2 regions of the Nocardioides koreensis genome follow, and region 2 is predicted to be linked to the other one. Evidence: riboswitches for the same ligand, from Rfam matches in the RefSeq annotation. Region 2 holds a riboswitch; the other holds the start of a gene.

Region 1 (4,404 bases), on a different contig from region 2:
CTTGCCGGTGGCGAGGATGCCCCAGCTGACGGGGCGGTGGCTGGACTCCATGCGCCAGACCCTAGGCTTCTCCGGGCGACGCGACTCGCCGCGGGCACGCCGGCGATACGAATGACATCGATGTTGTTCGTCGCCTAGACTCGCACCCAACCACCATCACAGCATCGGGGAGACAGCGCATGGATGCCGCGAACGCCCTGCACGGCCACGACGAGGAGGCTGCCCCCAGTCTCAGTGACCGGGACCGCGAGATCCTCGAGTTCGAGCGCCAGTGGTGGAAGTACGCCGGGGCCAAGGAGACGGCGGTCCGCGAGAAGTTCGACATGTCCTCGACCCGCTACTACCAGGTGCTCAACGCCCTGATCGACCGGCCCGAGGCCCTCGAGGCCGACCCGCTGCTGGTCCGCCGGCTGCGCCGCCTGCGCGCCGCCCGCCAGCGCCAGCGCTCCGCCCGCCGCCTCGGCTTCGAGGTCTGAGGTGCGCGTCCGGGACCAGCGCGGCGTGGTCTTCCCCTCGCCCGTGGTGATGCTGAGCATCATCGCCGTCGCCATGGCCGGGATCGCCTACGTCGCCACCCGCGGCGGTGAGCCCGCCGAGCGCGAGGTCACGACCGTCGCCGTGGCCGAGAAGCCGGCCGCCTCCGCGGAGCCCACCAAGAAGCCCACCCTCGCGCCGCACAAGCCGAAGCAGATCAAGCACAAGAAGCCGGCCGTCCAGCGCGGCCAGGTCTACGTCGAGGTCTACAACAACTCCGGCATCACCGGCCTCGCCGGCCGGGTCGCCTCCCGCGCCTCCGGCGCCGGCTGGCAGGTCGTCGGCTCCGACAACTGGTACGGCAGCGTCCCGGCCACCACGGTCTACTACCCGCAGCGGCTCGAGGCCGCCGCGAAGGTCCTCGCGCTCGACCTCGGCGTCCACCGGGTGGTGCCCGCGGTCGACCCGATGCGGCTCGACCGGCTCACGCTCATCCTCACCGGCGAGCTGGGCTGACACCGGGGCCGGCCCGCGGGCCGACCCACCCGCCCGCTCCACGGCGTACGTCGTTCGTGGTTGGGTGTCTCCCATGGAGTTCACCTCGGTCGAGGGCGAGCAGCGGTACGCCGCGCTGGTGCGGGCCGCGGCGACGTGCGTGGTCGGGCTCGACTTCGACGGGACCCTCTCGCCGATCGTCGACGACCCGGCGCAGGCCCACATCCACCCCGACGCCTCCGACGTGCTGGTCGACCTGGCCACCCAGGTGCAGGCGATCGCGGTGGTCACCGGCCGGCCCGCCCGGCAGGCGCTCGCGCTCGGCGGCCTCGAGGAGGTCGGCAACGCCATCGGTGACGCCGGCAAGGAGCTCTACCTCTTCGGGCAGTACGGCAACGAACGCTGGTCGTCCACCAACCGGCGGGTGATCTCGCCGCGGCCGCCGCACGGGCTGGCGACCTTCCTGCGCGAGCTGCCCCGGATCCTGCGGCAGGCCGACGCAGCCGACGCCCACATCGAGGACAAGGGCCTCGCCGTCGCCGTGCACACCCGCCGCCTCCCGGACCCCCGGGGCGCCTTCGAGCGGCTGCTGCCGCTGGTCCGCGAGCAGGCGCGTCGCCACGAGCTGACCGTGGAGCCGGGCCGCAACGTCATCGAGGTCCGCTCGCCCGGCATGCACAAGGGCGTGGTCGTCGAGACCCTGGTGCGCGAGCTCGAGCCCGGCGCGCTGCTCTTCGCCGGCGACGACCTCGGGGACGTCGAGGCGTTCGAGGCGGTCGCGACGCTGCGCGAGCAGGGGTTGCCGACGCTGCTGGTCTGCGCCTCCTCGGAGGAGGAGAGCAGCCTGGAGTCGCGCGCCGACGTCGTGGTCAAGGGGCCCGAGGGGGTCCTCGACCTGCTCCGCCAGCTCACCGTCGACGCCCGCGACCTGCGTGCCTGAGGAGTTGTGTGGCCCAGGGTGCGCCATGGCGCACCCTCAGCCACACGACCCGGTCCGTCCCCGACCAGCATGCGGACGCGATGTGCGCATCGTGAGACGGCTCCCGTAGAGTCCTGACCAGCTCATCGAGAGGGACTGAGGGAACGGCCCTGTGAAGTCCCGGCAACCGCCGCGAGCCCCCACGCCCCGCCCAGGGACGCGGTCGCGGAAACGGTGCCAATTCCGGCCCGGTGCGAGAGACGCCCGGGGAAGATGAGGAGGAGGACTTCCATGAGCGCTGTCGTCGCCGAGCAGGCATCCATCCCCGGTACCACTCAGGGCAGCGGTCTGCGCGAGGGCGCCTTCGGCAACGCCCGCGCGCTGTCGTGCCGCGAGTGTGGCCACCAGGTCGACCTCGGGCCCCACTACGCGTGTCCGGAGTGCTTCGGTCCGCTCGAGATCGCCTACGACTTCCCGGCCGTGACCCGCGAGGAGATCGAGGCCGGGCCCCGCAACATCTGGCGCTACAAGGCGCTGCTCCCGGTCCCGGCCGACATCGAGGAGAGCCCCAACATGGAGCCCGGGTTCACCCGGCTGCTCAAGGCGAACAACCTCGGCCGCCAGCTGGGCATCGACAACCTGTGGGTCAAGGACGACTCGACCAACCCCACCAACTCCTTCAAGGACCGCGTGGTGGCCTGCGCCCTGAGCGCGGCCCGCGAGTTCGGCAGCAAGGTCTTCGCCTGCCCCTCGACCGGCAACCTCGCCAACGCCGTCGCCGCGGCGGGCGCCCGCGCCGGCATCAAGACCGTCGTCTTCATCCCGAGCAACCTCGAGCAGCCCAAGCAGGTGAACTCCGCGGTCTACACCGACTCTCTGGTCGCCGTGGACGGCAACTACGACGACGTGAACCGGCTGGCCTCCGAGATCGCGGGCGAGGAGGACGGCTGGGCGTTCGTCAACGTCAACGTCCGGCCCTACTACGCCGAGGGCTCCAAGACCCTGGGCTACGAGATCGCCGAGCAGCTCGGCTGGCGGCTGCCCGACCAGATCGTCATCCCGGTCGCCTCCGGCTCGCAGCTGACCAAGGTGCACAAGGCCTTCCAGGAGCTGATCAGGCTGGGCCTGGTAGCGGACAAGCCCTACAAGGTGTACGGCGCGCAGGCCACCGGCTGCTCCCCGGTCTCGGTCGCCTACAAGGGTGGCGTCGAAGCGATCCGTCCGGTCAAGCCGGACACCATCGCCAAGAGCCTGGCCATCGGCAACCCCGCCGACGGCATCTACGTCCTCGACATCTGCCGGGAGACCGGCGGGGCGGTCGAGGACATCACCGACGACGAGGTCCGCGAGGCGATCGTCCTGCTGGCCCGCACCGAGGGGATCTTCACCGAGACCGCCGGCGGCACCACGGTCGGTGTGCTGAAGAAGCTCGTCGAGACCGGTCAGCTCGACCCCACCCTGGACACCGTCGTCATCAACACCGGGCACGGCCTGAAGACCCTCGACGCGGTCTCCGGCTCCGTGGGTCCCGCGGCCACCATCGACCCGTCGTACGCCGCGTTCGCCGCGACCGGGCTTGCGTGACCGCCCGGTCGGCGTAGTTTTCCTGTCAGAGCCGCCGAGTCGGCGCAGTCTTTCTCGAGGAGTCTCCATGAGCGTTTCGGTCCGGATCCCCACCATCCTGCGGACCTACACCGGCGGCGAGTCGGAGGTGTCCGCCGAGGGCGGCACCCTCGCCGAGGTGCTGGACCACCTGGACACGCACTACTCCGGCATCAAGGGCCGGATCCTCGACGAGGGCGGCGGCCTGCGCCGGTTCGTGAACGTCTACGTCGGCAACGACGACGTGCGGTTCCTCGAGAACCTCGACACCGTCACGCCCGACGGGACCCAGATCTCGGTGATCCCGGCGGTCGCCGGCGGCTGATCGCGCAGGGGACCTTCGGCTCTGCCCCGGCCCGCACGGGAGAGAAGACTTCCGACATGGAGCGGCCACCCCTGATCCTCTGCGTGTCGGTGTCGGAGGGAAACACGGCGCTGGTGGCCCGCGCCATGGCCGAGGTCCTGCGAGCCGACGTGCGCGAGCCGGAGGACGTCGATCCCCACACGCTGTCCGAACGCCCGCTCGTCGGGTTCGGTTCGGGCATCTTCCGAGGCTCGCACCACGCCCGCCTGCGCAAGTACGTGGAGCGGCTGCCGCACGTCCGCGGAACCCGCGCCTTCGTATACACCACCTCCGGGATGGGGCGGTCCCAGTCCCTGCCCTGGCAACGCTCGCTCGAGTCGGTGCTCCGGGACAGGGGATTCGAGGTCGTGGGCTCGTTCTCGTGCCGTGGCTTCGACACGTGGCTGCCGCTGCGCATCGTGGGTGGGCTCAACAAGGGCCATCCCGACGCCGAGGACCTCGCGCGCGCCGGCGAGTTCGCCGAGCGCATCGCCGAGGAGCTGCCGGCCCGCTGACGGGTCACGGCCCGCCGGCCAGCCGCGCGCGCCGCTCGATCAGGTGCGCCTTCTCG
Region 2 (4,404 bases):
GCCAAGGACCTCAGCCGCGGCTTCGGGGAGGGGCAGCACTCCGAGCGGGTGGCCCTGCTGTGCTACTCGATCGGGCTCGCGGAGTACCTCAAGCGCGTCGTGGCGTCCTGGCCGCGCAGGCACCGGCCGGCGTTCGTCGGGACCTACGAGGAGCTCGGGCGCCTGTGGGGGATCGAGATGGGCAGCCCGGACGACAGCGAGTTCTGGGAGGAACGGCTGCCACGGCTCATGGCCGAGAAGGCCGCCGAGCTGCCGCCCGGCCACCGGTTCGACTCGGTGGTCGTCGACGAGGCCCAGGACTTCGCCGACGACTGGTGGGAGGCGGTCGTCGGTGCGCTGCGCGACGAGGAACGCGGTGGCCTCTTCGTGTTCTCCGACGAGAACCAGCGCCTCTTCGCCCGCTTCGGCCGCCCGCCGGTGCAGCTCGTCCCGCTGGTCCTGGACGACAACCTGCGGAACACCCGGCAGATCTACAACTGCTTCGGCCCGCTCGCGCCGAGCCGGATGCAGGCGCGCGGTGGGGACGGGGTCGAGGTGGGGTTCGTGTCAACGAGCACGGACAAGGCCCTCGACGCCGCCGACGACCAGGTGGAGGCGCTGCTCGAGGAGGGTTGGGACCCGGCCAAGGTGTGCCTGCTGACCACCGGCCACCGGCACCCGGTGCAGACCGAGCAGGTCGAGCGCCACGGCAAGGTCGGCTACTGGCGTTCCTTCTGGGACGGGGAGGACGTCTTCTACGGCCACGTGCTCGGGTCGAAGGGCCTGGAACGGGCCTGCGTCGTCCTCTGCGTCAACGAGGAGGGCGAGCGGGACCGGGCGCGTGAGCGGTTGTACGTCGGGATGTCGCGCGCCACGGACGTGCTCGTGGTCGTGGGTGATCCCGAGGTGATCCGGCGAGTCGGTGGCGACGAGGTCGCCCGGCGACTGGGCATCCCGGTCTGAGGCCGAGGGGGACAGATGGCGCGATGGGTGTGTGACTACTGCGGAGAGACCGGCTCGGTCCCCGAGGGCGAGCTGGTGGAGTGGGTCCAGTGCCCGACCTGCGGGGAGCCGGTGCTGCCGCTGCCCGGGAGCGACTGACGCCTCGAATATTCGCTCGCTCGCCCGCGCTCTCCTGTGGTTAGGCAGCTAACCTCGACCCCCGGACCTGCGATCGACGTGGGCCATGCGATCCGGATGACGAATGAGACCAAGCGCAGAAGTGAGTGAGCTCGCAACCGGCGGCCGTGCCCGGCTCATGGGCCGAGTGGGACGGCGTCCGATCCGCTCCTCCGGCGCCTTCTTCGTGGCCGGTGTCAGCATGGTGCTCTCGGAGCCAGTCTCGCGGGTACTGCCAGTTCTCCTGTTCCTGCTGTGTTTCCTCGCTGCGCTGGCACTGCTCCTCACCGGGACACCCACGTGGTTCCGCACTCGTGACCCCAAGCGACCACGGGCTCCGCGTGCCGTCCAGGCGACTCGGCGTCGGGTGCCGCCGGAACCCGGCCGCCAGGTACACGAGATCGCCTACAACTGCGTGATCTGTGGACGGCCTCTCACCAATGCACAAAGCATGCGCGCCCGGGTGGGCAGCACGTGTATCCAGCGATACGGGCCGCGGTACAAGATGGTGCCGAACCCAGAGCACGAGCGGTGGAGAGGCCTCGTCGCCGCTGCGGAAGCCGACAGGGTGGATGAGCAAGCACGTCTCGATGTGGAGCACCTGCGCGCCATGACGCAATACCAGCAGGTCGCTGACGTCTGGGCGGCGGAGCGCGCCAGTCCCGCAGGTCAAGCCAGGCGCGAGGCGCGGCAAGTCGGTGGGCGCCTCATGTTGATCGGGGTCACGGCCCTGCCGGTCATGCTCATGGGGATTGCGGTCACGCTCCCGTTCTTCTGACTCGGGAACTGGGGGCGGAGCTATCCGGCGAGCCCCAGGTGCAGGCGAAGCTCCGCCGGGGTATTCAGGGCGCCGAGGTCGTCGCAGTCATGGTCGGTACGCCGGTCGTGCGCATCGGCGAGCGAGGGTGCCGTGACCCCCAGCCGGCAGGTGGGGCAGACCACGGCGAACCGTTCGGCGGCGTCCTGCCCGCGGGACACGGCGTACGGACGCTCGGCGAGGCGCCAGTCGCGCAGGTCGCGATGGCCGGCGGAGGTCACCACGTCCCCGTAGTTCATGACCAGTCCGCACGTGCAGGCGGGTCCGCCGGACCGTTCGCGCACGACACGGTGCACGTCGAGCGCGACCGACTCGACCTGCCACTCGAGGTCCTGCTGGATGATCGCCTCCATCCCGATCGGCCCGCAGGCACCCGGCCGCTTGCCGGTGGCGCTGAGGAAGTGGAGGTACTCCAGCGGGGTGGCGAGGATGCGGGCGTCGTAGCGGTACCCGTCCAGGGTGAGCTCGTCGAGCTGCATGGCTTTCTCCCGTCGTCAGGGCCCGTGGTCGGGCCTCGGCTTGGCCGCGGTCTGCGGCCCTGGTCTTCTCCGGAGGGCACCGTGCCGGGTGACGCGGTTGCCGCTCGGCCACGTCCGGAGGCGTGCGGCCGAGTCTCTTGACCCGCCGAGGACTGTAGGCGGCCCCGCCGACATCGCCTTGTCCCCGAGATGGGGGAGCCAGGCCCGCGTCCGCAGCGACGGACCTGTCAGGCGTCCTAGCGTCCGGGACATGTTCCAGACCCGCCCGTTCGACCCTGCCTGGCACGCGCCGAGCTCGGACGGCCGCCGCGGTCACTGCTCGTGGCACGGACGGGGGTCCTGCGGTGGGGCTCCGGTGGTGTCGTTCCTCGACGACCTCGGCTATCGGCAGTCCGGGTGCGAGCGCGCCCTCGACGAGCTCAGGGGTCGCGGCCTCGTGCACCAGCAGCGCGACCCCGACTTCGGGGAGGTCGGGTGACCGGCCGGTAACCCCGGCGCGCGGCCCTCGTTGGAGGGGAGACAGGACCTCCTGCTGAAGGGACCGCCCGTGCGTCTCCAGTCCACCGTCACTGCCCTGCTCGCGACCGCGCTCGCCGCGACCGCCACCGTGTCGCCGGCCATCGCGCCGGCGGAGGCTGCGGAGTCGTCCGGAGCGTTGGTGCGCCCGGCGAAGGATCCCTTCTACACCTACGACGGCGACAAGCCGCTCAGGGACATCAAGCCCGGCACGCCCCTGAAGACGCGGGACGTGACGCTCGCGGCGGACACCAACCAGACTCCGCTGCCGGCCGAGCAGATCCTCTACCGCACGACCGACACCCTCGGGCACGCGGTCGCGAGCGTGACCACGGTGGTGCTCCCGGCGACCGGGACGGCGCAGCCGCGGGTGGCGGCGTACCTCAGCTTCTACGACGCGCTGTCGTCCAAGTGCAACCCGTCGTACACGCTGCGCGGCGGCAACCCCGGCGCGGTCAACCAGCAGCTGACCGACCTCGAGCAGGGCACGGTCCGGAGCCTGAACCAGCAGGGCTACATCGTGACCGTGCCGGACTTCGAGAACCAGGACCTGCACTGGGTCGCTGGGCGCGAGTCGGGGCGGAGCGCGCTCGACGGGATCACCGCGACCCTCAAGGCGCTGAAGCTCGACCAGGCCACGCCGGTCGGGATGATGGGCTACTCCGGCGGGTCGATCGCCGCGAACTGGGCCAGCGAGCTCCAGCCGCGCCGCGCCCCCACGATGAACCTGGTCGGCACGGCCATGGGTGGCGTTCCGGCGAACCTGAAGCACAACCTGCCGTACGTCGACGGCACGCCCGAGTGGTCCGACGTGATCCCGGGCGCCATGGTCGGCATCAGTCGGGCGTACGGCGTGGATCTCGACAGGTACCTGTCGAAGTGGGGCCGGATGGTGGCGAAGACCGAGTCGCACCAGTGCATCGGCGAGATGTCGGGGGAGTTCCCGAACCTGACGATCAAGCACCTGATGAAGAAGCGCTACGAGGACATCCTCGCCGTGCCGGTGTTCCGGCGGATCATGAAGGACCTCCGCATGGGCTCGGTCACGGGCCACCCGAGCGCGCCGATGTTCATGCTGTGGGGCTACCACGACGGCAAGGGCGACGACGTGATGGTCGCCGCCGACCAGGCGAAGCTGGCCGCGGAGTACTGCCGCCAGGGGGTGCCGGTGCAGACCCAGGAGATCCAGGGCGAGGACCACAGCGCTGCCGGCGCGAGCTTCATCCCCGCCGCCGAGGCCTGGCTGGCCGCGCGCTTCGCCGGGACCCCGCCGCCGAGCAGCTGCTGATCAGGCCCCACACCGGCGGGCCAGCAAGTGCGCACAGCTCGCCCCGGCGCCCGAGTTGTCCACAGGCGCCGGAACGAGCGTTGTGGCGGCACCCGGACCTGCGAAGTCTTGGGGCATGACCTCACCGAGATCGCCGTTCCCGTCCCGCCCGTCCCCGGGGTTCCGCCGCGGGAAGCGGGTCAGCGACCTGATGACGCGTGAGTACG

What was found. A riboswitch is a leader RNA that binds a small molecule or an ion and turns the genes downstream of it on or off. The one in region 2 is predicted to bind S-adenosylmethionine.
Region 1: it holds a riboswitch for S-adenosylmethionine, as region 2 does, so the genes downstream of both, thrC (threonine synthase) here and ABD268_RS12040 (hypothetical protein) in region 2, are expected to answer to the same signal.

What each region holds. Positions count from the first base shown of each region.
Region 1 is NZ_BAAAQR010000001.1:424,309-428,712, reverse strand. Features, by position in the region: gene ABD268_RS02035 (Gfo/Idh/MocA family protein) at 1-51, opposite strand, end outside; gene napA (nucleoid-associated protein NapA) at 180-476, shown strand; gene ABD268_RS02025 (LytR C-terminal domain-containing protein) at 478-990, shown strand; gene otsB (trehalose-phosphatase) at 1,064-1,909, shown strand; SAM riboswitch class I at 2,029-2,168, shown strand; gene thrC (threonine synthase) at 2,180-3,472, shown strand; gene ABD268_RS02010 (MoaD/ThiS family protein) at 3,540-3,815, shown strand; gene ABD268_RS02005 (flavodoxin family protein) at 3,872-4,348, shown strand; gene ABD268_RS02000 (RNA polymerase sigma factor) at 4,353-4,404, opposite strand, start outside.
Region 2 is NZ_BAAAQR010000006.1:222,166-226,569, forward strand. Features, by position in the region: gene ABD268_RS12025 (nuclease-related domain-containing DEAD/DEAH box helicase) at 1-942, shown strand, start outside; gene ABD268_RS12030 (hypothetical protein) at 958-1,080, shown strand; gene ABD268_RS12035 (hypothetical protein) at 1,667-1,876, shown strand; gene ABD268_RS12040 (hypothetical protein) at 1,897-2,394, opposite strand; SAM riboswitch class IV at 2,426-2,537, opposite strand; gene ABD268_RS12045 (hypothetical protein) at 2,645-2,872, shown strand; gene ABD268_RS12050 (lipase family protein) at 2,942-4,198, shown strand; gene ABD268_RS12055 (hypothetical protein) at 4,314-4,404, shown strand, end outside.